Regions from separate parts of the Solibacillus sp. FSL K6-1523 genome, predicted to be linked through region 1. Evidence: a T-box and tRNA genes for the amino acid it is inferred to sense, from the RefSeq annotation. Region 1 holds a T-box; the other holds one or more tRNA genes.
The links. The T-box of region 1 lies ahead of tyrS (tyrosine--tRNA ligase). A T-box ahead of a tRNA ligase gene usually reads a tRNA of that ligase, here a tRNA-Tyr.

Region 1 (14,794 bases):
TAGTTTGCTTGGCGCTTTAAAAATTGGCGCGATTGTTGGTCCGTTATTCGAGGCGTTTATGGAAGGGGCAGTATATGACCGTTTAGCTGATAGTGAAGCAGTTTCGATTGTGACGACACTATCTTTATTAAATCGGATTCCAATCGATAAATTACCAAACTTAAAAACGGTTTTCGTTGTTGGGGAAAATGTCGAAGAAACCGATATCATTATTGACTTTAATCGTAAATTTAAAGAAGCTTCTTCAAACTTTGAAATTGAGTGGATGGATAAGGAAGATGGCTCTATTTTACATTATACATCCGGTTCTACTGGAGCACCAAAAGGCGTTTTACATGTTCATTATGCGATGGTACAGCAATATCAAACGGCACAGTGGGTACTCGATTTAAAAGAAAATGATATTTACTGGTGTACAGCGGATCCAGGTTGGGTTACGGGGACGGCATATGGTATTTTTGGTCCATGGTTAAATGGTGTTACGAATGTGATTATCGGCGGTCGTTTCAGTCCGCAAGCATGGTATCGTGCGATTGAAGAATACGGGATTACAGTATGGTACAGCGCACCGACTGCATTCCGAATGCTCATGGGGGCAGGTCCAAACGTACTTGAACAATTTGACCTTTCTACGTTACGTCATGTGTTATCGGTTGGGGAGCCGTTAAATCCAGAGGTTGTACGATGGGGGATTGAGACGTTAAATCACCGTATACATGATACGTGGTGGATGACAGAAACAGGCGGGCATATGATTTGTAATTACCCATCGATGGATATTAAACCGGGTTCAATGGGGAAACCAGTACCAGGCATTTTTGCGACGATTGTGGATGACCAAGGAAATGAAGTACCACCATATACAATGGGAAATTTAGCAATTCGTAGAGGATGGCCGGCAATGATGCGTCAAATTTGGGGCAATCCAGAACGTTATGAATCTTATTTCTTAAAAGGTGAATGGTATGTTTCTGGCGACTCGGCTTATATGGATGAGGAAGGGTATTTTTGGTTCCAAGGTCGAGTGGATGATGTCATTATGACTGCGGGGGAACGTATTGGCCCATTTGAAGTGGAAAGCAAATTACTTGAGCATCCAGATATTGTAGAGGCGGGTGTTATTGGAAAACCTGACCCAGTACGCGGGGAAATTATTAAGGCGTTCGTTTCATTGCGAGAAGGGGTAGGTCCTTCAGAAGCACTAGAAGCAGATATTCGTGAATTTGTTAAAAGGGGCTTGTCTGCACATGCGGCACCGAGAGAAATCGAATTTAAGGACAAGTTGCCAAAAACACGTAGCGGAAAAATTATGCGCCGTGTGTTAAAGGCGTGGGAATTAGACCTTCCAACAGGAGACCTTTCTACGATGGAAGATTAACCGTGCGTAAATACTTGAATACCAGAGGAAGTCTTATGTCGTCATAGGGCTTCTTTTTTGTTACATCAGTTGTGAAAGATTTAGAATTATTAATATTTATATAAAAATACAGTTGACTAAATAAATATACATAACTTATACTTACTTTTATCCTTTATAAAAGCACAATAAAAATACAATCGATTGAATAAAACGATAATGAAATATTGGGGTGGCGTGATGAAAGTTGGAATTATTGGGGCTACTGGTTACGGTGGCTTAGAATTATTACGTTTTTTGCATAATCATAAAGAAGTTGAAGATATTGCATTATTTACATCTTCGGAGGAAGGAACCATTTTTTCGGCAAAGTTCCCTCATTTAACCGATTTGTATAATCAGCCATTACAAAAAATCGATTATGATGCATTGGCTAAGTTCGATGTCGTGTTTGCAAGTACCCCATCTGGCGTATCTAGCAATCTTTTTCCACGATTAGTAGGAACAGGTCCAAAGTTGATTGATCTATCAGGAGATTTTCGTTTAAAAGATGTTGCGAGCTACGAAGCATGGTATAAAAAGGCGGCAGCACCCGGAGAAGTTATTCAACAAAGTGTGTACGGCTTAACAGAGTGGAATGAACAGGCAATCGGGCAAGCAGAGCTCATTGCCAATCCAGGATGCTATCCGACAGCGGTATTGCTATCGCTTTTACCGTTAATTAAATCGAATTTGATTGATCCAAGCTTTTTAGTGATCGATGCAAAAAGTGGGATTTCAGGGGCAGGGAATAAGCCTTCACAATTGACGCATTTTAGTGAAGCAAATGAAAACTTTTCCATTTATAAAATTAATGAACATCAACATATTCCAGAAATTGAGCAGGCGATTTCAATGTTTGCACATGTGGATACAAAAATTACATTTAACACCCATTTAGTGCCGATGACACGCGGAATTTTAACAACGTCCTATGCACAAGTTCGCACGGGCGTTACACAGCAGCAATTAGTGAATTGTTTAAAGGAAACGTATGCGAACCATCCATTTGTTCGAGTAATTGAGGAAGCATCTTCTATCGGAACGAACCGAGTAAAAGGGTCCAATTACTGTGATATTTCAGTAAAGCTTGATGAACGAACAAATCGAGCAACGATTATTGGTGTCATTGACAATTTAGTCAAAGGGGCAGCGGGGCAAGCGATTCAAAATATGAATGTTCAGTTCGGACTCCCACAAAAAACAGGACTGGATCTCATTCCGTATTTTATTTAGTTAATCAAAGAGCACATTATCCTGAGGAGGAATTTTAAATGGCATCAACAATTGAAATGAAAAAATTATCGAGTAAAAATATCGTTTCACCAAAAGGCTTCATAGCGGCGGGGATTCATTGCGGTCTCAAGCATAAGAAAAAGGATTTAGCTATTTTAGTAAGTGAGGTACCAGCAAGTGTTGCAGGTGTATTTACGACAAATGCTGTGCAAGCAGCGCCGATTAAAGTGACGAAGGAAGTTGTTTATAATACACAAAAAATGCAAGCAATGATTGTGAACTCAGGAAATGCCAATGCTTGCACCGGCAAGCAAGGAGTGGCAGATGCTTATGAAATGCAACAGCTGGCAGCCCAAAAACTAGGCATTGAAAATTACTTAGTAGGTGTTGCTTCTACAGGTGTCATTGGTGAAATTATGAAAATGGAGCCGATTCAAAAAGGTGTTGAGCTATTAATACCAGATTCAAAATTAGAAAACGGCATTGATTTTGCACAAGCAATTATGACGACAGATACCGTGATGAAAAATACGACGTACGCAACTGTAATTAATGGCAAAGAGGTGCTTGTTTCAGGTGCTGCAAAGGGTTCAGGAATGATTGAACCGAATATGGCGACGATGTTAGGCTTTATTACAACGGATGCTAATATTGAATCGGATGAATTACAAAAAGCATTATCAAGTGTGACAGATTGCACATTTAATTCCATTACAGTAGATGGTGATACGTCGACGAATGACACGGTTATTGTGATGGCAAATGGTTTAGCGGGAAATGAAACGTTAACACCTGCACATCCAGATTGGGAAAACTTTTATACAGCACTACGCCTTGTAGCAGAAGATTTAGCGAAATCGATTGCCCGTGATGGTGAAGGTGCAACGAAATTGATTGAGGTCGAAGTAGACGGGGCCATTTCAGATGAGGAAGCAAGAAAAATTGCAAAAACAGTTGTTGGTTCACCACTTGTAAAAACAGCGGTATTTGGCTGTGATGCAAACTGGGGACGCATTATTTGCGCGGTAGGCTATTCGGGTGCACAAGTAGACCCTGAAAAAATTACGATTAAAATTGGCGGCACTACAATGGTTGAAAATGGTGAGCCAATTAAATTCTCAGAAGAAGAACTGATTGAAATTTTAAAGCAACATGAAGTAAAAATTTACGTGTCACTCGGAGTAGGAGAAGGGCACGGCTTTGCATGGGGGTGTGATTTAACTTATGACTACGTTCAAATCAACGCATCATACCGCTCGTAAAATGGTTATCAAGCTAGGTGGTAGTACATTAGAGGGGCTTAACGAGGCCTTCTTTCGTAATTTTAAAGCATTACAGCAACAGGGGATTCAACTCATTATTACACATGGTGGGGGACCTGCGATTAATCGCGAGCTTGCAGCAGCAGGAATTGAATCGCACACGGTTAATGGCTTACGTGTAACGAGCGAGGAAATGATTGGCACTGTCCAATCGACGTTAATCGGAAAAGTAAATCCGGCACTTGTCCATGAGTTAACAGCGGCTGGAATTGCTGCTGTTGGATTAAATGGTTTTGATGGAAACTTAATAGAATGTAATTTTCTTGATGAATCTACATATGGTTATGTAGGTGAGGTTAAATCCGTTCAGACACGTATATTGAATGCGTTATCAGCAGCAGGTATTGTTCCTGTCATTGCCTGTATTGGCACGACGAAAGAAGGGCAAGCATTAAATATTAATGGCGATACGGTTGCGAGTGAGATTGCGTTAGCTGTTGGTGCAGATCGTTTACTACTCGTAACTGATGTCGCAGGAATCCGTATTAATGACGAATACCAAACAGAAGTAACGCCGACACACATCGCGCAATGGATTGAGGAAGGTCATATTTATGGTGGGATGATTCCAAAAGTGCAAGGAGCATTAAATTGCTTAACAGCGGGAATTCCATCTGTGCAAATTGTAAATGAAACGTTAACAGGGACAACTATATTAAGTGAGGAGCTAATCCAATGAGTGCATTATTTCAAAATTATGCAAGAAGACCGATCGCGATTGTTGAAGGGAAAGGAACTGAAGTTTTTGATAGTAATGGAAAACGTTATTTAGATTTTACGAGCGGGATTGCTGTGTGCAGTTTAGGTCATGCACACCCGGCGATTGTTGAAACAGTTCAAAAACAAAGTGAAAAGCTATGGCATATTAGTAATTTATTCGAAAGCCCAGGTCAAGAAAAATTGGCAACGAGCCTTGTGAAAGATTTACATCTGTCGTATGCCTTTTTCTGTAATAGTGGTGCGGAGGCAAATGAAGCGGCGATTAAGCTCGTTCGTAAGCATACTGGTAAGCATAAAATTATTGTGTTCGAGAAAAGTTTCCATGGTCGTACATTCGGTGCAATGAGTGCAACTGGGCAAGATAAAGTACGCAATGGCTTTGGTCCACTTGTGAGTGAATTTATTACATTGCCTTTTAACGATGTAGAAGCGTTAAAGGCAGCAGTAGATGGTGAAACGGCTGCGATCATGCTCGAAATGATCCAAGGTGAAGGTGGCGTAAACGCGGTATCAGCAGAATTTGCTCAGGCAATTCATGATATCCAGCAATCAACAAATGTTTTAGTAATTGTTGATGAAGTGCAAACAGGAATTGGTCGAACAGGAACACGCTTTGCATTCGAACAAACGGTCCTAAAGCCAAATATCGTTTCAATGGCAAAAGGATTAGGTGGCGGCTTCCCAGTCGGCGGTATTTTAGGAACAGCCGATTTATTCGATACGTTTAATGCAGGGACGCACGGTACGACGTTTGGTGGAAACCCACTAGCTGTAGCTGTAGCGCAAACGGTAATTGATCACGTATTTAATGAGGTTTTTTTAGCGACAGTGCAGCAAAAATCAGCCTACTTGACTACTAAGCTGAAAGAAGCCTTCCCAGAAGAAAAATATTCAGTGCTAGGAAAGGGCTTAATGCTAGGTTTCGGCTTTGGTGAGGAAGTGGCACCCTATATTACGGCGCTCGATGAAGCAGGATTGCTAACGGTTGCAGCGGGTCCGAAAGTCATTCGTTTATTGCCACCGTTGACAGTTTCTGAGCAAGAGATTGATGAGGCGGTAGCTATTTTAAAATCAGTTATTCTAAAATAATAAAATCTGCTGAGGTTTAAATTGATTTAGCATGTGTTTAAATCTAGGTTGAATTCAGTGTATATTTTCCATTCCAGCCCCCTCTTAAAGAAGAGAAGAATTTTTGCTAAAGCAAATTAAAAAAACATCATTTCAGGCCTAAGCCAGAAATGATGTTTTTTATTATAGTTATTGCCAGTTTGTATCAGGATCTTCAATAGGTTCGTCGATGCCTGGTTCTGTTGGTATCATATCATCCTCTATCATGTCACCTGGATTTGTATTTTCTTCAGGAACTGTAGGGATTTCGATAATTTCGCCAACTTCATTTGAATGGCGGGATTCAAAACCTGTAATATCTACTGCGACAACGACATAACGTACACCTGGTGTAGTTTTAAAGCTTTTATTTTCATAAGATTTAAGTGAAGTGACGAATGCTCGTCCACCATTTGTCATACTATATACACGGTAACCGACGATATCGTTTGAACCAGAGTTCGTCCAAGTTAATATGCCATTGCTTAGTGCCGCTGTTACAGGGCTTGGAGAAACGCTATCTGCTTGGAATGTTGAACCAGAAACGACCGTATTCCCCGAGCTAGAAGGTAATAGTTTGGAAGTATCTCCACCTAATTTACCTAACATGTGATCAGCAAATGCTTGGTTTAAACCAAAGCCACCTCTTCCAACGAATTCTGGTGGTGTTTTAGAAAGCGCTGCATAAGACTTCCCATTTATGACAACCGAAGAAGCAGATGTAAAGCTATCATCAGGTTGCGTTGGTAAAAGCATATTTTTATTAAATAAATCGGACGTAACAAATCCCGCATTGGCACAAGAAGTGGATGGCGCTAAGCCGGAAATTCCACAAAATGATGCGTTTACGACATTCTCTGGTTTTTTGAACGTTTCTTTTGTCCCTATTAATTCTGGATTTACTTTGTATAAGCTATTCATATATTTTGCCCAAAGTGTGTTGACACGAGCACTTGGGTGTTGATACGTATTATTGAAAGCATATAAAGTACGTGGCTGATCATAACCTAACCAAACACCAAGTGAAATATTTGGATTATAGCCAACTAACCAGACGTCTTTATGATCTTGTGTTGTCCCTGTTTTAGCCGCAAAATCAGAAGAGAAACTTAATAAGCTCTTCGCTTTTGTTGCTGTTCCGCCGTTTGTTAATACGCCGCGCAACATATCTGTCATCATATAAGCAGTTTCTTCTGAAAATACATCTACAGGCTCTGATTTCTGTTCGAAAATAGTATTCCCATCCAAATCTTCAATACGTTCAATCATGTAGGCATCAATAAATTTCCCTTTATTCGCAAAGGTAGCAAAGGCATTCGTATTTTCTTCAACTGAAGCGCCGTGGGTAATTCCACCAATTGAAGTTGAAAGATTGACAAAATCACCTTCCGTTAATCTTGAGAAGCCCATTTTCTCTAAAAATGTAGCAGGGCGTCGATCTAAAATCGAATCATATAAACGAAGCACCGGTAAGTTTTGCGATGTTTTGACTGCTTGGCGCGCTGAAATAATACCGAGTTCCTGAGTTGGATTGTAGTTGACTGGTTCGTAGTTATCATAGCTACGTTTAAACTTCACATCAACGACTGGGCTACCTGCACCGATAACACCGTACTCTAGAGCTGGTGCATATGCGAGCAGTGGCTTCATCGTAGAACCGTTTGAACGGAATGCCCTTGTAGCGTGATTTAATTGTTCTAATTGATGATCACGTCCACCAACGAAGCTTAATATTTTTCCTGTCGTATTTTCGATAACGATACTACCAGTTTGTACAGGTACATCCACTTCAATTACTTCCCCAGTTTCAGGGTCTTTTACTTTTTTCTTATACGTTTGACCATATAATTTGAATTCATTTGTTACTTGTTGCATCGCATCATACATATCTTTATTAATTGTTGAATAAATACGATAACCGCCTGAACGAATTGTTCGGTCAGCTAAGATCATGTATTTATCTTCAAGATTTTTTTCTTCTTTTAGTCTTGCAGGGTCAATCCCATCTTTTTCAGCGAGAATCGTGGCGAAAATCTCTTTAGCGCGTTCTTCTAACTCAGCTGTTAACCACGGGTATTTATCTTCTGGACGTTCTTCACGCTCTCTAAAGTCTTGCGTAATATCATAAGCAATTGCGTTGTCATACTCACTTTTCGTAATGTACCCCGCTTCATTCATGCGATACAAAACGGTTTTCATTCGGTCAATTCCGTGCTGCGTACCTTCCTCACTTTTACGCTCTCCTTTATTAGTAAAAGGCGTATATTTAAAAGGTGCTTGTGGAATACCGGCAATATAAGCGGCTTGTGGTAGGGATAATTCAGCAGCAGAAACACCGAAAATACCTTGCGCCGCCGTTTCAATCCCAGCAATATTCCGACCGGATGCATTTCGACCATAAGGAATGATATTTAAGTAAGCCTCTAAAATTTCTTCCTTTGTCATAAAGTATTCTAAACGTAATGCAAGTAAAATTTCCTTTGCTTTACGCTCATAGGATACTTCGTTTGTTAATATTTGGTTTTTTATTAATTGCTGTGTTAACGTTGATCCACCTGTTTGTGTTGAGGAGTTCGATACGTCCTGTAACAGACCGCGAATAACTGCTTTTGGTACAATCCCGTTATGTTCTCGGAAATATTCATCCTCAGTTGCAAGGACGGCATTAATAACATTAGGTGATATATTGGCAAGTGATGTTTCACGGCGGTCTAAATCAGTACGGATTTTCCCGATGTAAATATCATTTGCGAAATAAAGCTCACTTGTTTCTTCATAGCTGAAAATTTCCTCGCGCATTTCTTCTTTTGAACGGAGTGGCTCCTCCTTAACGAGTGATGCAAAATAACCAGCGCCAACGCTCACCATAAAAATGGTTGAGGCAGCTAGGAATATAATCGTTAAAAGAGTAAGGTTCCAAAAAACGCCACCCGCTATACGGAAATGACGCATCCATTTTGAAGAAGCAAGGATCTCGATTTTTTTATTTAATTGTTCGAGCCATTCTTTCACTTCATCGACCTCCTAAAAATCTGGACGCAATTACGCCTAGGCGTAATTGATTATAGCATATTTGATTCTGAAACGAATATAATTATTGACATAGTACAAATATTGAGTAGAATAAGGAATATAAAATTTCAAACAATGAAGAGTTTGCAGTAATGAATTCATTCCCTGACTTAGAGAGCTAGCGGTTGGTGAAAGCTAGACACAGTGTATTCATGAAGTACGTGCTTAGAGTTTGGACGGGTCGTTTCGATATAAACGCTTAAAGTGGAAGGAAGTTTTTCCTTCAAGCCGGGTGGTACCGCGTTAAATTATACTTATTTGACGTCCCTGCATGCAGTTTGCGTGTAGGGACGTTTTTTCATGCCCTTACATGCAAAAAAACACATGTAAAAGGAGAGATTTTGATGAACGAATTAATTCAAGACTTACAATGGCGCGGGTTATTATACCAACAAACAGATGCAGAAGGTATGGAAAAATTATTAAACGAGCAAAAAGTGTCGTTATATGTTGGGGTAGATCCAACAGCTGATTCCATGCATATCGGTCATATTGTCCCGTTATTAACATTACGCCGCTTCCAACAAGCAGGGCATACACCTGTTTTATTAGTGGGTGGAGCAACAGGAACAGTTGGGGATCCATCGGGTCGTTCAGAAGAGCGCCAATTACAAACGATGGAGCAAATTGATCAAAACGTACAAGGTTTAAAGAAACAGATGGAGCGTTTATTTGATTTTAATTCGGGTTCTAAAAACGCAGCAAAGCTTGTGAATAACCATGACTGGGTTGGTCCATTGTCATTAATTGATTTCCTACGTGATTACGGAAAACTAATTAACGTCAACTACATTTTAAATAAAGATACAGTAGCATCACGCCTTGATTCAGGTATTTCATTTACTGAATTTGCGTACACATTAATTCAAGGAATTGACTTCAATCATTTATACGATCACCACAATGTTCGCATTCAAGTAGGTGGTTCGGACCAATGGGGGAATATTACTACTGGGTTAGAAATGATACGTAAAACACATGATGAGCATGCGAAAGCTTTTGGGATTACGATTCCATTAGTAACAAAAGCAGATGGAACAAAATTCGGTAAAACAGCAGGTGGCGCGGTTTGGTTAGATGCAGAAAAAACATCGCCTTATGAGTTCTACCAATTCTGGATTAATGCAGCGGATGCAGATGTTGTGAAATACTTAAAAATCTTCACATTCTTATCGCATGAAGAAATCGAAAGCTTAGCGGTAAGTGTGGAAGAAGAGCCACATTTACGTAAAGCACAAAAAGCATTAGCAGAAGAAATGACGCGTTTAATTCACGGAGAAGCGGGCTTAGAGGCAGCAGAGCGTATTACAAAAGCATTATTCTCAGGCGACATAAAAGCATTATCTATTGATGAAATGAAAGTTGCCTTTGCGGGTATTCCTTCTGTTGAAGTAGAAAAAGTGGACGAAAACATCGTAGAATTAATCGTTGCAGCAGGCATTTCGTCGTCAAAACGTCAAGCGCGTGAAGATGTGACAAATGGAGCGATTAGTGTTAATGGTGAAAAGGTGACGGATTTAGAATATGTTGTGGACGGCAAAGATCGTTTAGAAGATGCTTTCGCAATTATTCGACGCGGTAAGAAAAAATACCATATGGTGAAATTCGTATAAAATCATAAAATATAAACGTCTCAGAAAATAATCTGAGGCGTTTTTTGCATGTTAATAAAAGGATATTTATGTTAAAATTGGGGTTGTTAAAAGGAGAGTGGAGAATGGAAAAGAAATCATACATCATACCGATTTTTGGAGCTATTATTGGATTTATAGGAGGATGTTTTTTTACATTCATACTAGTATTCATTACTTTATTCAGCGGTGCAATACATTATATCCCGCTTATAATCGCACTTGCAGCAGTACTCTATATTGGCTTTGTACTACATAGTTTTGACTTTTTCACTAGGAAGAAGGTGGCAAAAGTTTTTTGGACATTCGCGCTCGGTGTGTTGGGCGTTACGGCAATGCAACCGATTTTTCACTGGTTTGATAACCGAATTCCGACAGTTGATGCCGAAGTGAATATTTATCAGTACGAGCCTTTTGTCAAAGGGAATCAGGTTGAAAAACTACCACAAGTTGCATCATTACAGCTGCAAGAACCATTACCAAAAATAGATGGTGCAACGGCATTGTATCCGCTGTATGCAGCTTTTGTTCAAGCAGTCTATCCTGAAAAAATGTATAATCCCTATTCAAGTGAAGTGATGGTCAATCAAACACCCGATGCGTATGCTAATTTACTTGAAGGAAAAGTAGATATGATTTTTGCGGCGGGTCCTTCCGAGCAGCAAATCCAACGCGCGCAGGCAAAAGGAATGGAACTTAAGCTAACACCAATTGGAAAAGAGGCCTTCGTATTTTTTGTGAACGCAAAGAACAATATAAATAATTTAACTTTGGAACAAATTAAAGACATTTATGCAGGAGAAATTACGAATTGGTCTCAAGTTGGAGGTAAAAAGGATGCCATTCGTGCTTTTCAAAGACCTCAAGATAGTGGGTCTCAAACAGCTTTACAAAGATTAATGGGTGACAAACCGATTGTGGAAGCGCCTTCTGAAAATATCGCTACAGGTATGGGAGGAATTATTAATGAAGTATCAAAATATAAGAACTATAAAAATGCCATTGGTTATACTTTCCGTTATTATTCGAATGAGATGGTGCGGAGTAAAGAAATTAAATTATTGGAAATTGATGGGGTTGCACCTACAAAAGAAACAATACGCGCAAATACGTATCCAATTACTTCGGATTTTTATATCGTAACGACAGGTGATGAGAATACGCATGTTCAAGCATTTATTGACTGGATTTTATCGGAAGAAGGCCAAAGATTAGTTGAGCAAGCGGGATATGTCCCTGTTACCGAATACGAGTAAAAGAAACGAAATACTTTTGTCTGTTCGATAACTTTGAATCACTTTAAAAATACCAGTATAATAGATTTTGTATTATTATTTTTAGGAGGTTCTATTTTGGTGGAGCAACAAATGCAACATGTCGATGATCGGCATACTATTTTGAGTATTGCCGTTAAACCGCGGGATACGATTCAGTATGTATTACAAACAAAAAATTTACCGTACTTTATTATTGTCGGGTTAATTGGAATGTTTAGTAGCAATATAATGGGCTTTTTAGGGACGTCAGCTTACGCGCAAAATACATTAGGTGCTATCGTTTCGGCTTCGTTTATGTCGAGCTTTTTACTGTATTTTGTATCGACTTTCATTGTAGCGGGAGTATTGCTAGGATCTGCAAAAATATTAGGCGGTCAAGGAAACTTTAAGGAAATGTTCCGTGTTATGAGCATTACGATGATTCCATATATTTGGATTTTACCATTGCTGCTATTTTGGATGCAATTTTCTCCTCAATCGTATTTCATTGTTTCCTATATTGAAATGAGTTTAGGGGATGCGATTTTACAATTTGTTGGGGGCATCTTTATTATCATCGCAAGTATTTGGACATATGCTTTAACAATTATCGGCATTTCGGAAGTACATAAAATTACAAAATGGCGTGCTTTTTTCGCCTCGATTTTAGTAGTCATTGTCCTATGTGCGATTTTGGTGTTTACAAAACTTGTGTAGTAAAATGAATTTAAAAAACGGTCAATCCATTTACAAGGATGACTGTTTTTTTATAGCTCAAGCAATTTAAATGAAAAAACTCCCAAACACTTGATAAACAAGGTTTGAGAGTTTTGTTTGAATCGCGGAAAATTAACGAGAGTAGAACTCTACGATGAATTGTTCGTTGATTTCAGAAGATAATTCAGAACGCTCTGGTAAACGTACAAATGTACCAACTTTAGAGTCGCCATCGAATGATAGGTACTCAGGTACGAAGTTGTTTACTTCGATTGATTCAGCAACAACTGTTAAGTTAGCTGATTTTTCGCGTAGTGCAATTGTTTGACCAATTTTCACTGAGAATGATGGAATATCAACGCGTTTACCGTCAACTAAAATGTGACCGTGGTTAACTAATTGACGAGCTGCACGACGAGTGCGAGCTAAACCTAAACGGTAAACTAAGTTGTCAAGGCGTGTTTCTAATAAGATCATGAAGTTTTCACCATGACGACCTGGTAATTTACCAGCTTTAAGGTAAACGTTTTTGAATTGACGTTCAGTCATACCATACATATGACGTAATTTTTGTTTTTCAGTTAATTGTAGACCGTACTCTGATTTTTTTGAACGAGAGTTTGGACCGTGTTGACCTGGTGCGTAAGGGCGTTTAGCGATTTCTTTACCTGTTCCGCTTAATGAAATACCAAGACGACGAGAAAGTTTCCAAGATGGACCTGTATAACGAGACATAATTTTGTCTCCTCCTTTAAATTTGGTTTTTGTTGTAAAAGAAAAACCAGCTGTACCCAACAAAAAAGGTATTCTATTTTCACGTATCTTCGCCCATGCAGCCGAAAGGGTTACGCAATACACCATCCTATATTAAAATAGAAGGAATAAAATACAAACAATTTAGTCATACAACTACTGCATTCATTTTACACAACTAGTATTGTAACTTTTATTATAATTTTAGTCAATGGAGAAGTATAACAAGGAAAATATAAGCATATAAATATAGTAGGATACGCTTTAGTTAAAATGACCTATAGGTGAGCTTGAAATAACGGATATTCCAATTGATTATGAAATATGTACAATAAATTAGAAAAAAAATCCATAATTTTATAGTCAAATAGACACGATAAGTGTATACTTGATTTTAAGTGAAATAGTATTTGATTCGGTAAATGTGAAAGAAAAAGGTGATTTAATGGTAGTGCATCAAAAGATGATAGAAAAATTTAAATCTGATGTCCTGAGTCTTTGTATTAATTCAAAAGAGGATTTGAATAATTTTGAAGATTATTTCTCATTACTTAATAAATGTTTGACTAAATTTTTTGGTGTAGAAGAGTGCTTTCTTTTCATAATAGAAGGTGAAACTTTAAAACCATTACACAAGGAAATTATAGAACAAACTATCAAGTTACCTTTAGCTTTTAATTTATTTGAGGCTTCCTTTAATGATAGTAAAGTTGTTGAATTGCCTGCCTTTTTTAAAGAAAAGAGCCCTTTTATCGATTATACATCCATGATGCTCGTAAAATTGGAAGAAGCTCAACCAGAGGCAATCTTATTGTTTAAATGTAATCACGAACATCCGGAATGTTTATGTTTTAATCATACAAATGAAACCGTAACGGAACTTGCATCCGTTTTTAAGTATTTATATCAAACCTTTGCGATGCAAGTGAATGAGCAACAATATCGAAAATTATATAATATGACGGATTTATTCCATTCTACAATGGATATCGATATTATTTTAGAAAATGTGCTTGTAACGATTGAAGAGAATTTTCAAGATTTAGAAGTAGAGCTTATTTTATCAAATGATCAGGACCGACAAACACGAGTACGTATTAAGCCATTCGATTATTTATCGGAAAGAGCATCGACCGTGGAAGCATTCGTTTCGGGAGAGTTAAAGGAAGAAGTAGCTGAAGATTTAAATTGCCATTTGCTGAATGCACCCATTAAAGGACGCCAAGCAATTTACGGTATCCTACAAGTGAAAGCACCTCTAACATATGCTTTCTCAGATGCACAAAAAGAATTTATATGCATGCTAGCACAAGCGTCGGGGAACTCCCTCGAAAACGCAAAACTTTATCATCAATCACATCGCTTAATAAGTGATTTACAATTAATTAATGAAACGTCCCATCGTTTAAATATGAAGCTGAATATTAATGAAATGCTCACGTTTTTACAGAAACAGTTAATCAAATCATTCCAACCTATGGAAATTGGTTTCCTATTAAAAGAGAATGAATCCTTTGAAATATCAAATTCGTGTACAGCATTGTTTCAATCAATAGATGGAAGCAAGTATATTCAGCATGTGGA
Region 2 (14,794 bases), 480 kb from region 1:
TTTGGACTAGGGGGGCATCTCGCTTTACCGAATTCAGACAAACTCCGAATGCCAGATATTTATACACGGGAGTCAGACTGCGAGTGATAAGATCCGTAGTCAAGAGGGAAACAGCCCAGACCACCAGCTAAGGTCCCAAAGTAATCGTTAAGTGGAAAAGGATGTGGCGTTGCTTAGACAACCAGGATGTTGGCTCAGAAGCAGCCATCATTTAAAGAGTGCGTAATAGCTCACTGGTCGAGTGACGCTGCGCCGAAAATTTATCGGGGCTAAACGATTCACCGAAGCTGTGGATGCATCCGTATGGATGCGTGGTAGGAGAGCGTTCTAAGGGCGTTGAAGTCAGACCGGAAGGACTGGTGGAGCGCTTAGAAGTGAGAATGCCGGTATGAGTAGCGAAAGACGGGTGAGAATCCCGTCCACCGTATGACTAAGGTTTCCTGAGGAAGGCTCGTCCGCTCAGGGTTAGTCGGGACCTAAGCCGAGGCCGATAGGCGTAGGCGATGGACAACAGGTTGATATTCCTGTACCACCTCCTCACCGTTTGAGAAATGGGGGGACGCAGTAGGATAGGGTAAGCAGAGCGTTGGTTGTCTCTGTTCAAGCAGTAAGGCGTGTGTGTAGGCAAATCCGCACACTAATACGTTGAGCTGTGATGACGAGTCCGTATGGACGAAGTTCCTGATTTCACACTGCCAAGAAAAGCCTCTATCGAGGTGAGAGGTGCCCGTACCGCAAACCGACACAGGTAGTCGAGGAGAGAATCCTAAGGTGTGCGAGAGAACTCTCGTTAAGGAACTCGGCAAAATGACCCCGTAACTTCGGGAGAAGGGGTGCTCTTGAGCGTGCAAGCGCATGAGAGCCGCAGTGAATAGGCCCAGGCGACTGTTTAGCAAAAACACAGGTCTCTGCAAAACCGTAAGGTGAAGTATAGGGGCTGACGCCTGCCCGGTGCTGGAAGGTTAAGAGGAGTGGTTAGCGCAAGCGAAGCTACGAATTGAAGCCCCAGTAAACGGCGGCCGTAACTATAACGGTCCTAAGGTAGCGAAATTCCTTGTCGGGTAAGTTCCGACCCGCACGAAAGGCGTAACGATCTGGGCACTGTCTCAACGAGAGACTCGGTGAAATTATAGTACCTGTGAAGATGCAGGTTACCCGCGACAGGACGGAAAGACCCCGTGGAGCTTTACTGTAGCCTGATATTGAATTTTGGTACAACTTGTACAGGATAGGTAGGAGCCAGAGATCTCGGAGCGCCAGCTTCGAAGGAGGCGTCAGTGGGATACTACCCTGGTTGTATTGAACTTCTAACCCATGCCCCTTAGCGGGGTAGGAGACAGTGTCAGGCGGACAGTTTGACTGGGGCGGTCGCCTCCTAAAGAGTAACGGAGGCGCCCAAAGGTTCCCTCAGAATGGTTGGAAATCATTCGTAGAGTGTAAAGGCATAAGGGAGCTTGACTGCGAGACCTACAAGTCGAGCAGGGTCGAAAGACGGGCTTAGTGATCCGGTGGTTCCGCATGGAAGGGCCATCGCTCAACGGATAAAAGCTACCCCGGGGATAACAGGCTTATCTCCCCCAAGAGTCCACATCGACGGGGAGGTTTGGCACCTCGATGTCGGCTCATCGCATCCTGGGGCTGTAGTCGGTCCCAAGGGTTGGGCTGTTCGCCCATTAAAGCGGTACGCGAGCTGGGTTCAGAACGTCGTGAGACAGTTCGGTCCCTATCCGTCGTGGGCGTAGGAAATTTGAGAGGAGCTGTCCTTAGTACGAGAGGACCGGGATGGACACACCGCTGGTGTACCAGTTGTTCTGCCAAGAGCATCGCTGGGTAGCTATGTGTGGACGGGATAAGTGCTGAAAGCATCTAAGCATGAAGCCCCCCTCAAGATGAGATTTCCCATTACGCAAGTAAGTAAGACCCCTGAAAGACGATCAGGTAGATAGGTTCGAGGTGGAAGTGTGGCGACATATGGAGCTGACGAATACTAATCGGTCGAGGACTTAACCACAATTTATTGCACAATTCAATGAAACGTTTATCCAGTTTTGAAAGAATAAAATAAAAAATCACTAATAACACTTGACATTTTAAGTGTAAATGGTATAATGAATATTGTCTTTCAAATAGTCTAGTGATGATGGCAAAGAGGTCACACCCGTTCCCATACCGAACACGGAAGTTAAGCTCTTTAGCGCCGATGGTAGTTGGGGGCTTCCCCCTGTGAGAGTAGGACATCGCTAGGCGTACACAACAATATTCCGAAGTAGCTCAGTGGTAGAGCAACCGGCTGTTAACCGGTTGGTCGTAGGTTCGAGTCCTACCTTCGGAGCCATTCTTCTTGGAGAGTTGTCCGAGAGGTCGAAGGAGCACGATTGGAAATCGTGTATGCGGATAACACTGCATCAAGGGTTCAAATCCCTTACTCTCCGCCAGACTATAATAATTCCATTGGCCCGTTGGTCAAGCGGTTAAGACACCGCCCTTTCACGGCGGTAACACGGGTTCGAATCCCGTACGGGTCACCATTCAACATTTATTATCCAGCATGGAGGATTAGCTCAGCTGGGAGAGCATCTGCCTTACAAGCAGAGGGTCGGCGGTTCGAGCCCGTCATCCTCCACCATAAAAAAATAGTATTATCGCGGGGTGGAGCAGTGGTAGCTCGTCGGGCTCATAACCCGAAGGTCACAGGTTCAAGTCCTGTCCCCGCAACCAAATGGTCCCGTGGTGTAGCGGTTAACATGCCTGCCTGTCACGCAGGAGATCGCCGGTTCGATCCCGGTCGGGACCGCCATTTTATATTTCATACATAAAATATGGGTCAGTAGCTCAGTTGGTAGAGCATTAGATTGAAGCTCTAAGTGTCGGCGGTTCGATTCCGTCCTGACCCACCATATTTTTTAAAAGTAATTTGCCGGTGTAGCTCAGTTGGTAGAGCAACTGACTTGTAATCAGTAGGTCGAGGGTTCGACTCCTTTCGCCGGCACCATTAATAGGTGGGGTAGCGAAGTGGCTAAACGCGGCGGACTGTAAATCCGCTCCTTAGGGTTCGGCGGTTCGAATCCGTCCCCCACCACCATTTTCAATCGCAGGGGCATAGTTTAAAGGTAGAACTACGGTCTCCAAAACCGTCAGTGTGGGTTCGATTCCTACTGCCCCTGCCAATTAAATAAACAACAAACGAAATAATATAATGGCGGTTGTGGTGAAGTGGTTAACACACCTGATTGTGGTTCAGGCATTCGTGGGTTCGATTCCCATCAGTCGCCCCATTCTTTATTTAGTTTAAAGGTTTATTTCAAATAAGATAATATAATGGCGGTTGTGGTGAAGTGGTTAACACACCTGATTGTGGTTCAGGCATTCGTGGGTTCGATTCCCATCAGTCGCCCCATTTCTTATAAAATATTAATTTACTTCATTGGGGTATAGCCAAGCGGTAAGGCAACGGATTTTGATTCCGTCATGCCCTGGTTCGAATCCAGGTTCCCCAGCCATTTTTTTGCGGAAGTAGTTCAGTGGTAGAACACCACCTTGCCAAGGTGGGGGTCGCGAGTTCGAACCTCGTCTTCCGCTCCAAAAATATAATTATATATGGCGGCATAGCCAAGTGGTAAGGCACAGGTCTGCAACACCTCTACCACCGGTTCAAATCCGGTTGCCGCCTCCATATACTTTAAATCGGTTATTCCGGTTTTTTTTATTCCTTTTTTTTGATATGCCGGTATGGCGGAATTGGCAGACGCGCGCGACTCAAAATCGCGTTCCGTGAGGAGTGTCGGTTCGACCCCGACTATCGGTATCTATGTGCAGACGTATTAAGAGTTCTCATTAATTTGAGGACTCTTTTTTGTTGTCTAAAAGCCTAAATTTGCAAAGATACATGAAGTAGGGGATTAGATGGGAGCATCGACTATTTCTCCGATGTGCATCTCGACTTCTATGAAGAGCCTGATTCTATATATAACGGTTTGAGCAGTGTTTTTGATTCCTTTCACACCTATTTTACTTCTACTTCTATCGTTCGATTCAATCCATATTTTGCAGCATCAATATATTCTTGAATTGTTTTGTTTGCGATGTTTGCATGCGGATTTAATGACTCGAAGCCGTGGTATGCACCCGCATATAAATGGAAGTCTACATCGACGCCCGCTTGTGCTAATTTGGTTACGTATTGCAGTGTTTCATCGCGGAACGGATCCAATTGGCCAACACAAGTGTATGTGTAAGGTAAGCCATGTAAATCTTCAACTGTAGCTCGAGCAGGTGCTGCATGATATGGGATATTAGTGGAGTCTTTTAAATCGCCTAAATACATAGACCAGCCGCTTTCATTTAAGCTGTAGTTCCAAATGTAGTTACCTGTAATTTCTTTGTTCGAGAAGCTATCGTTTAAATCGTTAATCATTGGATATAATGGCATTTGGAAAATTAAGCTTGGCCCCTGACGGTCTTTCGCTAACAGTGCTAACGCCGCCGTTAAGCCGCCGCCTGCGCTCGCACCTGCAATGCCGATACGAATTGGATCAATATTTAATGCTTCACAATTGTCAGCTACCCATTTTAATGCGCTATAGCAATCTTCTAACGGGGCAGGGTATGGATGTTCTGGTGCTAAACGGTAATCGACTGATACGACGACACAGTTTGCCTCTTTGACGAAACGTTCGCATAACACATCATCACCTTCTGGTACGCCTATCACATAGCCTCCACCGTGAATCCACAGTAAAGCTGGTAACGTGCTTGTTTCACCTTTTTGTTTATAAATGCGCACGCGTAGTGGATCACCGTCTGGACCATTAATCATTTGATCTACTACGCCCATATCTTCTGCAATTGGTAGCTTTGGTGAATTAGCCATCCCTTCGCGCACCGCACCTAAATACTCAAAATTTAATGGTGGAAATGCATCTAACAAACCTCGTAAATCTGGGTGAACACGTTTATTCATGAATACTCCTCCTTTGTTAACGCTTTTATTATATTTAATAGAAATTTATGATATTTAATGAGAATTTATAACCTATTAATATGCTAGCCAACCTGCATCAACTGGAACGACTGCACCGTTAATAAAGCGTGCCTGCTCACTTGCCATCAACAAAATAGCATTCGCAATATCACTCGGCTCTGCCAACTTAGGTGCGTTCATCGCGCCTGAACCTACTTTTCGTTGTCCTAATTCGTTTGAATTTTTAAAAACGGTGCCCATTTCGGTATTGACCCCACCAGGTGCTAACGCGTTACAACGAATACCTTGATCTGCGTACATAAATGCCGTATTTTTTGTCAAGCCAATGATGCCATGTTTGGATGCTGTATAGGCTACACCAGCTCGTGATCCGCTCATACCTGCCGCCGACGCTAAGTTAATGATAACCCCATGTTGTTGTGGTAAAAATACTTGTACAGCAGCGCGACACATACGCATCGTGCCTGTTAAATTAATATCGATAATTTTCTTCCAGTAATCGTCTTGTATATCCGCTACAGGAGAAAAATCATCCATAAAACCTGCATTATTTACGACGATATCAACCTTTTCATAAACTGCAATCGCTTGCTGAAATAACTGATCCACATCTGTGGCGGACGTAATATCGACTTTTACCGCGATCGCCTCGCCGCCGCTTGCTACAATTTCTTTTACCGTTTCATTCGCCTTTTCTATTTGGATATCTGCCACAACAATTTTTGCGCCGTGCCCAACAAATAACTGAGCTGTCGCTTTACCAATACCTTGTGCTGCTCCTGTTATAATTGCAACTTTCCCTGGTAATAACAAATCACTCACACTCCTTTAATTTTCTGAAACAGATGAATATAATTGAAAATCTGCATAGTGTAAGGAAGCGACTGCATCGCATTTGGCACGGTAATGGTCAAAGCCTCCTAAATAAATAAGGAAGCTACGTGGTTTACCTTCAATATTGGAGCCGGTATACCAAGAATCACCTTTCGTATACAGTGTCATTTCTGCCACTTCTCGAGTATGTTCGCTCCACGCATCCTCTGCTTCTTTCGATGGCTCAATTGCATCGATGTCATGTTTTTCTAAGTAATTGATGCAATCGCTTATCCAATCAACATGCTGCTCGATGGCAGTTGGCATAACGACAAGAACTGATGGGCTTTCTGGTCCTGTAATCATAAAGAAATTCGGGAAATCATTTGTAGCGATACCAAGGAATGTTCGAACTTTACCACCGTCTTCCCATTTCTCATTTAATGACACGCCATTTCGCCCTTTAATGTCCATTCGTAATAGTGGTCCCGTCATACCATCATAGCCTGTTGCATAAATAATGACATCTAATGGTATTTCTTCTGTTGTTGTCTGGATGCCTTGTGCAGTAATTTTTTCAATTGGTGTTTTGCGTAAATTGACTAAACGAACGTTCGAGCGATTATATGTTTCATAATAATTCGTCCCTAAAGTTAAGCGCTTAACACCATACATATACTGTGGTAACAATGATTCGGCTGTATCAGTATCTCGAATTATTGCCTTTATTTTGTTACGAATGAAGTCTGAGACAAATGCATTTGCTTGTTCATTAACCATTAGGTCATTATAAACGGTCGTCATATTAAAGCCGCCCGTTGTCCAAGCTTCTTCAAATGCAGCTTCGCGCTCCTCAGCTGTATCTTCGAAAGCTGATTTATTGCGAATAGTAATCGCACTACCAGATGAGGAGAAGTGCAATAACTTTCGAGTTGCTTCGTAATTATTTTTAGACTCCTCAATAAACTGCTGCGTGTAATCATAGTTATTTGCTGGTAAAACATATTGTGCTGTACGCTGAAATACCGTTAATTCCGCCGCAACTTTCGCTACCTCAGGTATGAGTTGCACACCACTTGAGCCTGTCCCAATGACCCCTACTCGTTTATTCGTAAAATCAACAGAGTTTTTTGGCCATTTTCCTGTATGATAAGCTTCACCTTGGAATTGTTCAATTCCTTCAATCTTCGGTAAATTTGTTGCGGATAAGCAGCCGACTGCGGAAATAAAGTATTTGGCTGTTACGACCTCTCCATTTTTCAGTTGTACTACCCAAACGTTTTGTTGTTCATCGAATGTTGCACCTACAACTTGTGTGTTAAATTGAATATCTTTTTTTAAATCTAACTCATCCGTTACATAGTTTAAGTAATTTAAAATTTCATGCTGCAGTGGATATTTAGATGTCCAATTCCACTTTTTATACAACTCTTCGGAAAATGTATAACAATAATGAATACTATCAATATCGCACTTTGCTCCCGGATATAAATTCCAGTACCATACACCACCAACTTCTGCGCCAGCCTCATAAACGACGGTGCTTAAGTTCGATTCGCGAAGCTTATGAAGCATGTAAAGTCCCGCAAACCCCGCACCTACAACAACTGCATCTAATTGCTTGTTCATTTGCATCGTAATTCCTCCTTTGAGTGTACCATCATATTACTGAATAGTTTTAAAATTGAAAATTCCACTTAAATAGGATAATCTATACTAATTAAAGGGGGAATGAATTTGCAATTAACTACTACCTTTTTGAAAGACTTTTTATCGTTACGTAGCATTCAGTCGCAAGAGGAGTTATTTGTACAATTGCTCGATTTATACGAAAATAGTTTTCCTGTGAAAAGTGGCTATTTACTTCGCTATTCTCCACTTGGTCATATCGGAGAAGGTATTATTGCATTTAGATTGAATGATTACAAATTTATTACACACTATGTAGAAGACCTTCGAAACGTACCAATTATTATGGATGCTTTGCAGGAACGTCGTGCGCTTTATGTAAAAGGGGTTGACTATTTAAAATCAATGCCTAGTAAATATATTTCAAATGGAGAATCTGAGCAATTTATCGTCGTACCTATCTTTCATGGTAACGTATCTTTAGGTTATATATGTGGTGATGAATTTGAAGAAGACTTTCAAATTTCTGACACTCTATTGGAAGCGTTTACATATTTCGGTCGCTTAACAGGGGAACTCTTCGCAACGCAACACCAAATTTCGAATAAGTGCCCTTTAAGTAAGCGTGAACTTGAAGTCATGCAGCATGTCGCGTTAGGAGAAAGTACTAAAGAAATTGCCGCTTCCATTCAAATAAGTGATTTAACAGTGAATCAATATATTAAAACAGCAATTAAAAAATTACAGGCACAAAATCGTGTAGAAGCAATCGTCAAGCTATATAAATTAGGGTTGATTTAATAATAGCTGTCCTTTGATCTTTAATGACGTATTAACGGTCATGTAAAATAGCCAATGTTTGTCCAATAACTGAAATAAGTTAACATAGAAAAAAGCATCGAATCATAGGATCGATGCTTTTGCCATTCTACTCATTATTTCTTTTTATCAATAACTACATGTGTTAATGTATCTTCAGCAAAATCAATATCAAACGCTTTTCCGAAGCCTACTACATAGCGTCCTTTGAGTGGTGTTAGCTCAAATAGAGAGAAATCTAATGTGCGTAATAGCTGCATCATCTTTTTGCTATGAACTGTATCAAAGGCTTCGAATATTTCTTCATGCCCTTCATTGCCTAAGTTTTGTGGGGCACATTGAAAGCGAGCTCGTTCTGTTGCAAAGTGGTTTTGTGTAACGGCTTCATCTGCTACAAACAATACATCGATTATTTCGTTTTGCTCAAGGAGTTGATGATGTTCTGCGATATGACTTACATAAACATAAAACTTATTATTTACTTGTACAAATGCTGCTGAGCTACTAAATGCTTGACCTTCTGGTGTAACGAAGCTTAATAATATACTTTTCTTACGTTGTAAAAATGCTTCATAGTCTGAACGGATTTGAATTAGATCAATTGTAGTTTTCATAATAATTCTCCTAACCTCTTACAGTATTTTTTAATTGAATTCGAGGGGCTGAATCCCAAACAACATGTTGAATTTCTGCCTCCATTTTATAAGTGGACTGAATCATCTGCTCAGTCATTACTTCAGTAGGTGTTCCTTTTTGTACACAATGACCATCTTTAACAACGACAATGCGATCACTATAGCTAGATGCTTGATTGAGGTCATGAAGCACCATAACAACGGTCAAACCGGTTTCGCGATTCAGCTCACGGACTAGCTCTAATATTTCGTGCTGATGTGCAATATCTAAATACGTTGTCGGTTCATCGAGCAATAAAATTTCGGGTTTTTGAGCCAATGCCATGGCAATCCAAGCACGTTGAGATTCGCCTCCAGATAGGGCAGCAATAGATTGATTTTGGTAGTGGGTTAAATGTGTTTTCTCAAGTGCCCAATCAACTATCGCGTAATCTTCATCGTTTAAGCGTTCAAACCACTTTTTATGTGGATAGCGACCATAGGCTACTAAATTTCGAACGGTAATATCAGAAGGGGCTTGATTACGTTGACTTAAAATACACATTTTCTTAGCGATTTCTTTGGATGCTAAATTGCGCATATTTTTTTGGTCAAACGTAATCGTTCCAGAGCAATACGGAAGCATACGGGCAACAGCTTTTAAAATAGTTGATTTACCTGAGCCATTTGGTCCAATAATCGATAATATTTCTCCTTTTTGAACATCAAATGAAAAATTATGGACAACTTCTTTTTGCTCATAACGAATGGAGAGCTGTTCAATTGTTAACATTAAAAAGCCTTCTTTCTCATTAAGTATAAAAAGTAAGGACCACCAATAATGGCCATAATAATCCCTGCTGGAATATCGAGGGGAGCAAATAAAGTGCGCCCGACTGTATCGGCCACTAATACAAGGATAGCTCCCATAGCCATGCTCATTGGCAGCATGTATTTATAATCTGATCCGACTAATAAACGCGCCATATGCGGAACAATTAAACCAACAAAACCAATCATTCCGATGGCTGCTACTGAAATCGCTGCTAAAAATACAGCTAAAATAGATAAAATGATACGAATTCGTGTTACATTTTCCCCTAAATTAACGGCTACTTGGTCTCCAAGGCGGATAATATTTGCTTTTCTAATAGCGAATATTGATAAAATCCATCCAATAATGGCGTATACATAAATCATTTGAAGTGCAGAATGTCCCTTTGCTGCTAGGCTTCCATTTAGCCATTGGACAGCTGAAGGAAGACGGTCACTATACATAATTGATAAAAAGCCAATAATACCACCACATAAAGCATTAACTGCGACACCAGATAAAATAATGGTAATCGGGGTAATCCCAGATTTTCGCCATGCAAGTGCATAAACAATGCTCGCAGCTATAATGCCACCAACAAATGCGGCAACAGGAACGAGCTGTATATATTCTGGTTTTGCTAGCATAATAAGTAATACAAATGCAGCAGCTCCACTTGTCACTCCAGTAAGACCAGGATCAGCAAGTGGGTTGCCCATAACGGCTTGTAGTAATGCACCTGAAATGGCGATATTAGCGCCAATTATGAGTGCTAATAAAACACGTGGAAGGCGAATATCCCAAACAATTGTCGTAAAAATCCCATCTTCACGGCCATTCATAAGCGTTTTTAAAATATCAGGAATAGAAATATGTACGCTCCCTAATCCAATCGCGACAATTGTTAGTAGAAGTGCTAATACAAAGGTAATGATAACAATTGCCCGGCTTCTTGTTGACTTTATCATGAAATCTTCCTCATTCTATTGATAGAAATAATCTGCAATTGTTGTTAATGCTGTATCTACGTTGGCAATGGATGTTACACCAAAAACACTGTAATCAAGAAGATGGATTTTATCATTTTTATAGGCTGATAATTGTGTCCATGCGCTATTTTTGGTAATTTCCTGTTTGAATTTGTCTTCATTTGCACCGTGATCACCTGAAGCTAACACAAAAATCATATCAGGGTCCGCAACAACAATTTCTTCTAAATTAAGCGTTGAGTACGTTGAATCTGTTTTTAATATAGACGTTGCGATATTATCTGCGCCAAGACGCTCTACTAAGCTACCTAAATAAGACTTATCGTTCATCACCATAAATGAATCAGCTGTACCAATGACTAACATAATAGAAGGCAGTTCTTTGCCAACTGCTTGTTTTTCTAATTGTTGCTCCCTAGCTACAATTTTTTGCATAATCTCATTCATTTCTTTTTCCTTGCCGAAGTATGTACCTAACACTTTAAAACTTAATTTTAAATCTTCATATGAATCAGTTGGTAAATATGCTGTAGTCAAATTCATGCCTTCTAAAGCTTTATCAAGCGATTCTTGTAACGACCCAGCACCGATAATTAATTCCGTTTGTAAATTTGAAATGACTTCTAAATCTGGGGCCATTGGTGAACCTACTCGTGTAACAGAGTCAAAATCAGTTGGAATTGGATTTGTTGAAGTTGGAACACCTACGGGCACAATATTTAGTAAATGTAGCATTTCAGTTAAAGGAACCGATGTTGTAACGATTTTCCCTGGTACCGTCTCAGGGAAAGCGGCTAATGCTTCTTGGAATTTTTTTTCGTCTACACCATCATTAAATGCGGTATTACTCACAGTATCTTCTTTCGTTTGTTGTTCTTGTGGAGTTGTTTCAGCCGAGCCCACATTTTCGATTTCGTTTTCCGAACAGCCATAAAGGGCTAAAGTAAGTGCTGCGATCATACCGATACTTGCAAACTTTTTCATAATTATGCCTCCATTAATTGATAATGATTTTCAATATCACTAATAATATCAAAGGCAATTGAGAATATCAATATGTAATTGAGAATTAATTTCAAAGAGTTAATTTGGCATTCATCCTCCACTTATCGAAGTAAGGGGCTTCTGCTGAATTAAGTTAAAATATTATGTATAATTTTTAGTGAAATGGTTATCTTTTAAAAAAATATTATAGCTTTTTGTAGCGAAATAAGGGAATTTCCGATAAAATTAAGGTAGTTATTACAGGTGAAAAATAGTGGAACTAAGTTGGAATTTAAAAATGAAATGCTGTTTTTAATACAATGATAATGATTGAAAACAAGAAGAAAGTAGGGTAATGAATGGCAAGTGAGACTACAAATATGAAGTGGATTGAAGCGGTAAGCTATGAAGACATGAGCCAAATTGCTGCCACAATTTTTAAAGAGCAACTAAAAAAAGTAAAGACAAGTGTTTTTGGAATGGCGACGGGTAGTACACCAGAAGGCTTATATAAAGAGTTAGTAAAGGCTTATCAAGCTGGCGAATTATCATTTGCTGAGGCAAAATCATTTAATTTAGATGAATATATTGGAATTACGCCTGAAAATAAAGCGAGCTATCATTACTTTATGGATGAAAATTTATTTAATCATATTGATATGAAGCGTGAAAATATTTATGTGCCGACAGGTGATACTGAGGATATAGAAAAAGCTGCTACGGATTATGATGCAGCAATTGCTACTGTGGGCGGCATTGATATTCAATTATTAGGAATTGGTGTGAATGGTCATATCGGATTTAATGAGCCAGGTACACCGTTTGAGTTAGAAACAAATATTGTCGAGTTGACACAATCAACGCGTGAGGCAAATCAAATTTATTTTGATTCGATTAATGATGTTCCAACAAAAGCGATTACAATGGGGATTCAAACGATTATGAATGCCAAAAAGGTCATTCTTTTAATATCAGGTACATCAAAGCAGGATGCATATGAACGCTTGCGTAGTGGGGAGATTACAACCGATTTCCCGGCAAGCGCATTACACAATCATAAAGATGTGACTGTTATTTATACAGGTGTCAAATAATAATCATGAAAGGGGTGCTTAGTTGAGCACTCCTTTTCTTATTTGATTATTCACCTATGATACAATAGCCATGAAAGTAAAAGGAGGCAACAACTATGAAAATCCGTCCTGCAAGATTACAAATTGGAGATACTGTTGGGCTTGTTGCATTAAGCAGCCCTATAAATATGGAGAAAATCGGGCAACACTTAGCATTTTTAGATGAATTGGGATTGCGTTATAAGCTAGGAAATACGATACAGCCGTATGAAGGCTATTTAGCGGGTACAGATGCAGAGCGTGTTCAAGATTTACATGTGATGATTCAAGATCAAGAAGTGAAAGCCATTATTTGCGTAAAAGGTGGTTACGGCTTAGGTCGAATTATTGATAAAATTAGCTATCCATTGATTGAAGAAAACCCAAAAATTATTTGGGGCTTTTCAGATGTGACACTTCTACATACGACGGTCAATGACTATGCAAACTTAGTGACATTCCACGGTCCGATGTTAACTAGCTCTAATGGGGAGTTAGATGCATTATCGAAAAAAATGTTCCAGCAACTTTTTACGCCAATTGAAATTCAGTATGATGAACAAATTTCACCGTTACATACAATTGTCGAGGGTACGGTTCGAGGCGAATTGACAGGTGGTAACTTAAATCGCATTGTAAGTACGATTGGCACAAAGTTTGAACTAGATATGCGCGGTAAAATTCTTTTAATAGAAGATACTGGGGAGTCTTTGGAGCAAATTGATGGAATGTTGAACCATCTGCGTTTAGCAAGAAAGCTTGAGCAAGTGGCTGGATTTGTTATTGGAAACTTTAAACTGCCGAATCCAAATGAAACAGAGGAAGATGTCATCCAGTTGATGGAGCATTATTTAAAACCACTGAACAAACCGGCTTTAGCGGGCTTCCAAATCGGTCACTGTGAACCAAATATAGGGATCCCACTAGGCGTAGATGTCATATTAGACGCAAATGAAAAAACATTGCGTATTTTACCAGGTGTAGAGTAGTTTTTAAAGAGAAATTAATATTCTATGTATAAGTAGGACACAACTAACGGTCGCAATGAGACTAGCAGTTGTGTCCCTTTCTTTTTATTTATTGCAATAATATGAGAAGTAGGTTATAAATGTTTAAATAATATAAAAAATGGGAATTATATAATACCGAAAGATAAGGAGAGAATTAGATAATAGGTAAAAGGGTTTGTTATATTATTTAAATAATATATACATAGTTTTAAATGATAATGGAAAGGGTGATGAGAATGTATCGGAATAAAAATATTGTAATGATGACTTTTTCTTTAATTGTTGTAGGAATTGCATTCTTCATTTTTTCTTTGCATCATCTATTAGGTTGGATGGAGCCATATGTATTAATCGAGCAATCAAGAGGTATGGCGCTAGCTCCTCTACATAAAGGGATAATTTTTACATTGTTTTCGATCATTATTCTCTTATTATTAACGGCATTTATATTATATAAAAAAGACAACGGTCACAAATATATTCCAATATTAACAGCATTGGTAGCAACACTTGGTAGTGTGACAATTGTGGCAAGTGGTGAAGGAATGGTGGAATATCACTTTTCTGTGTTTATGGTCGTAGCAGCTTTAGGTTATTATGAGAGTACAAAAATCATCGTATTAAGTACGATATTATTTGCGGTTCAGCATTTAGGAGGCTATTTTTTATTTCCAGAGCTATTGTGCGGAGCGGCGGAATACCCATTTAAATTGTTATTAATTCATGCAGGCTTTTTAATTTTAACAAGCGCTATTGTCATTACACAAATTATCGTCCGTAAGCGTACAATTGTAGAATATAAAAAAGAAAAAGATCATGCAGATATTATTAAAGCCATGATGCGCAGCGTAAATATTACATCGAAAGAAGTGCTACAAAATATTAACTTTTTGGAAGAGGGGTCATCTAGCACTGCAATGACTTCACAAAATACGAAAGTTGCGATTGAACATTTATTAGTGGCGGCCGATGAACAAATCAGTTATACAGATAGAAGTAGGGAAATGCTTATTGAAGTTGAAAAAAGTA

Region 2: it encodes a tRNA-Tyr, which carries the amino acid that the T-box ahead of tyrS (tyrosine--tRNA ligase) is inferred to sense. The anticodon was not compared.

The regions. Positions count from the first base shown of each region.
Region 1 covers NZ_JBBOSU010000001.1:3,294,613-3,309,406, reverse strand. Annotated here, with positions in the region: gene acsA (acetate--CoA ligase) at 1-1,378, shown strand, start outside; gene argC (N-acetyl-gamma-glutamyl-phosphate reductase) at 1,598-2,632, shown strand; gene argJ (bifunctional ornithine acetyltransferase/N-acetylglutamate synthase) at 2,671-3,894, shown strand; gene argB (acetylglutamate kinase) at 3,857-4,633, shown strand; gene MHI10_RS15905 (acetylornithine transaminase) at 4,630-5,763, shown strand; gene MHI10_RS15900 (transglycosylase domain-containing protein) at 5,932-8,793, opposite strand; T-box leader at 8,920-9,125, shown strand; gene tyrS (tyrosine--tRNA ligase) at 9,195-10,466, shown strand; gene MHI10_RS15890 (PstS family phosphate ABC transporter substrate-binding protein) at 10,571-11,740, shown strand; gene MHI10_RS15885 (Yip1 family protein) at 11,840-12,457, shown strand; gene rpsD (30S ribosomal protein S4) at 12,590-13,192, opposite strand; gene MHI10_RS15875 (sensor domain-containing diguanylate cyclase) at 13,599-14,794, shown strand, end outside.
Region 2 covers NZ_JBBOSU010000001.1:3,773,754-3,788,547, reverse strand. Annotated here, with positions in the region: rRNA gene MHI10_RS18290 (23S ribosomal RNA) at 1-2,011, shown strand, start outside; rRNA gene rrf (5S ribosomal RNA) at 2,131-2,246, shown strand; tRNA gene MHI10_RS18280 (tRNA-Asn) at 2,261-2,335, shown strand; tRNA gene MHI10_RS18275 (tRNA-Ser) at 2,344-2,435, shown strand; tRNA gene MHI10_RS18270 (tRNA-Glu) at 2,454-2,528, shown strand; tRNA gene MHI10_RS18265 (tRNA-Val) at 2,551-2,626, shown strand; tRNA gene MHI10_RS18260 (tRNA-Met) at 2,644-2,718, shown strand; tRNA gene MHI10_RS18255 (tRNA-Asp) at 2,722-2,797, shown strand; tRNA gene MHI10_RS18250 (tRNA-Phe) at 2,822-2,897, shown strand; tRNA gene MHI10_RS18245 (tRNA-Thr) at 2,917-2,992, shown strand; tRNA gene MHI10_RS18240 (tRNA-Tyr) at 2,999-3,082, shown strand; tRNA gene MHI10_RS18235 (tRNA-Trp) at 3,094-3,167, shown strand; tRNA gene MHI10_RS18230 (tRNA-His) at 3,200-3,275, shown strand; tRNA gene MHI10_RS18225 (tRNA-His) at 3,322-3,397, shown strand; tRNA gene MHI10_RS18220 (tRNA-Gln) at 3,426-3,500, shown strand; tRNA gene MHI10_RS18215 (tRNA-Gly) at 3,508-3,582, shown strand; tRNA gene MHI10_RS18210 (tRNA-Cys) at 3,600-3,673, shown strand; tRNA gene MHI10_RS18205 (tRNA-Leu) at 3,724-3,805, shown strand; gene MHI10_RS18200 (alpha/beta hydrolase) at 4,004-4,960, opposite strand; gene MHI10_RS18195 (glucose 1-dehydrogenase) at 5,036-5,803, opposite strand; gene MHI10_RS18190 (flavin-containing monooxygenase) at 5,810-7,429, opposite strand; gene MHI10_RS18185 (response regulator transcription factor) at 7,532-8,224, shown strand; gene MHI10_RS18180 (pyridoxamine 5'-phosphate oxidase family protein) at 8,359-8,856, opposite strand; gene MHI10_RS18175 (ABC transporter ATP-binding protein) at 8,867-9,649, opposite strand; gene MHI10_RS18170 (FecCD family ABC transporter permease) at 9,649-10,638, opposite strand; gene MHI10_RS18165 (ABC transporter substrate-binding protein) at 10,654-11,643, opposite strand; gene nagB (glucosamine-6-phosphate deaminase) at 12,024-12,737, shown strand; gene MHI10_RS18155 (S66 peptidase family protein) at 12,833-13,744, shown strand; gene MHI10_RS18150 (methyl-accepting chemotaxis protein) at 14,002-14,794, shown strand, end outside.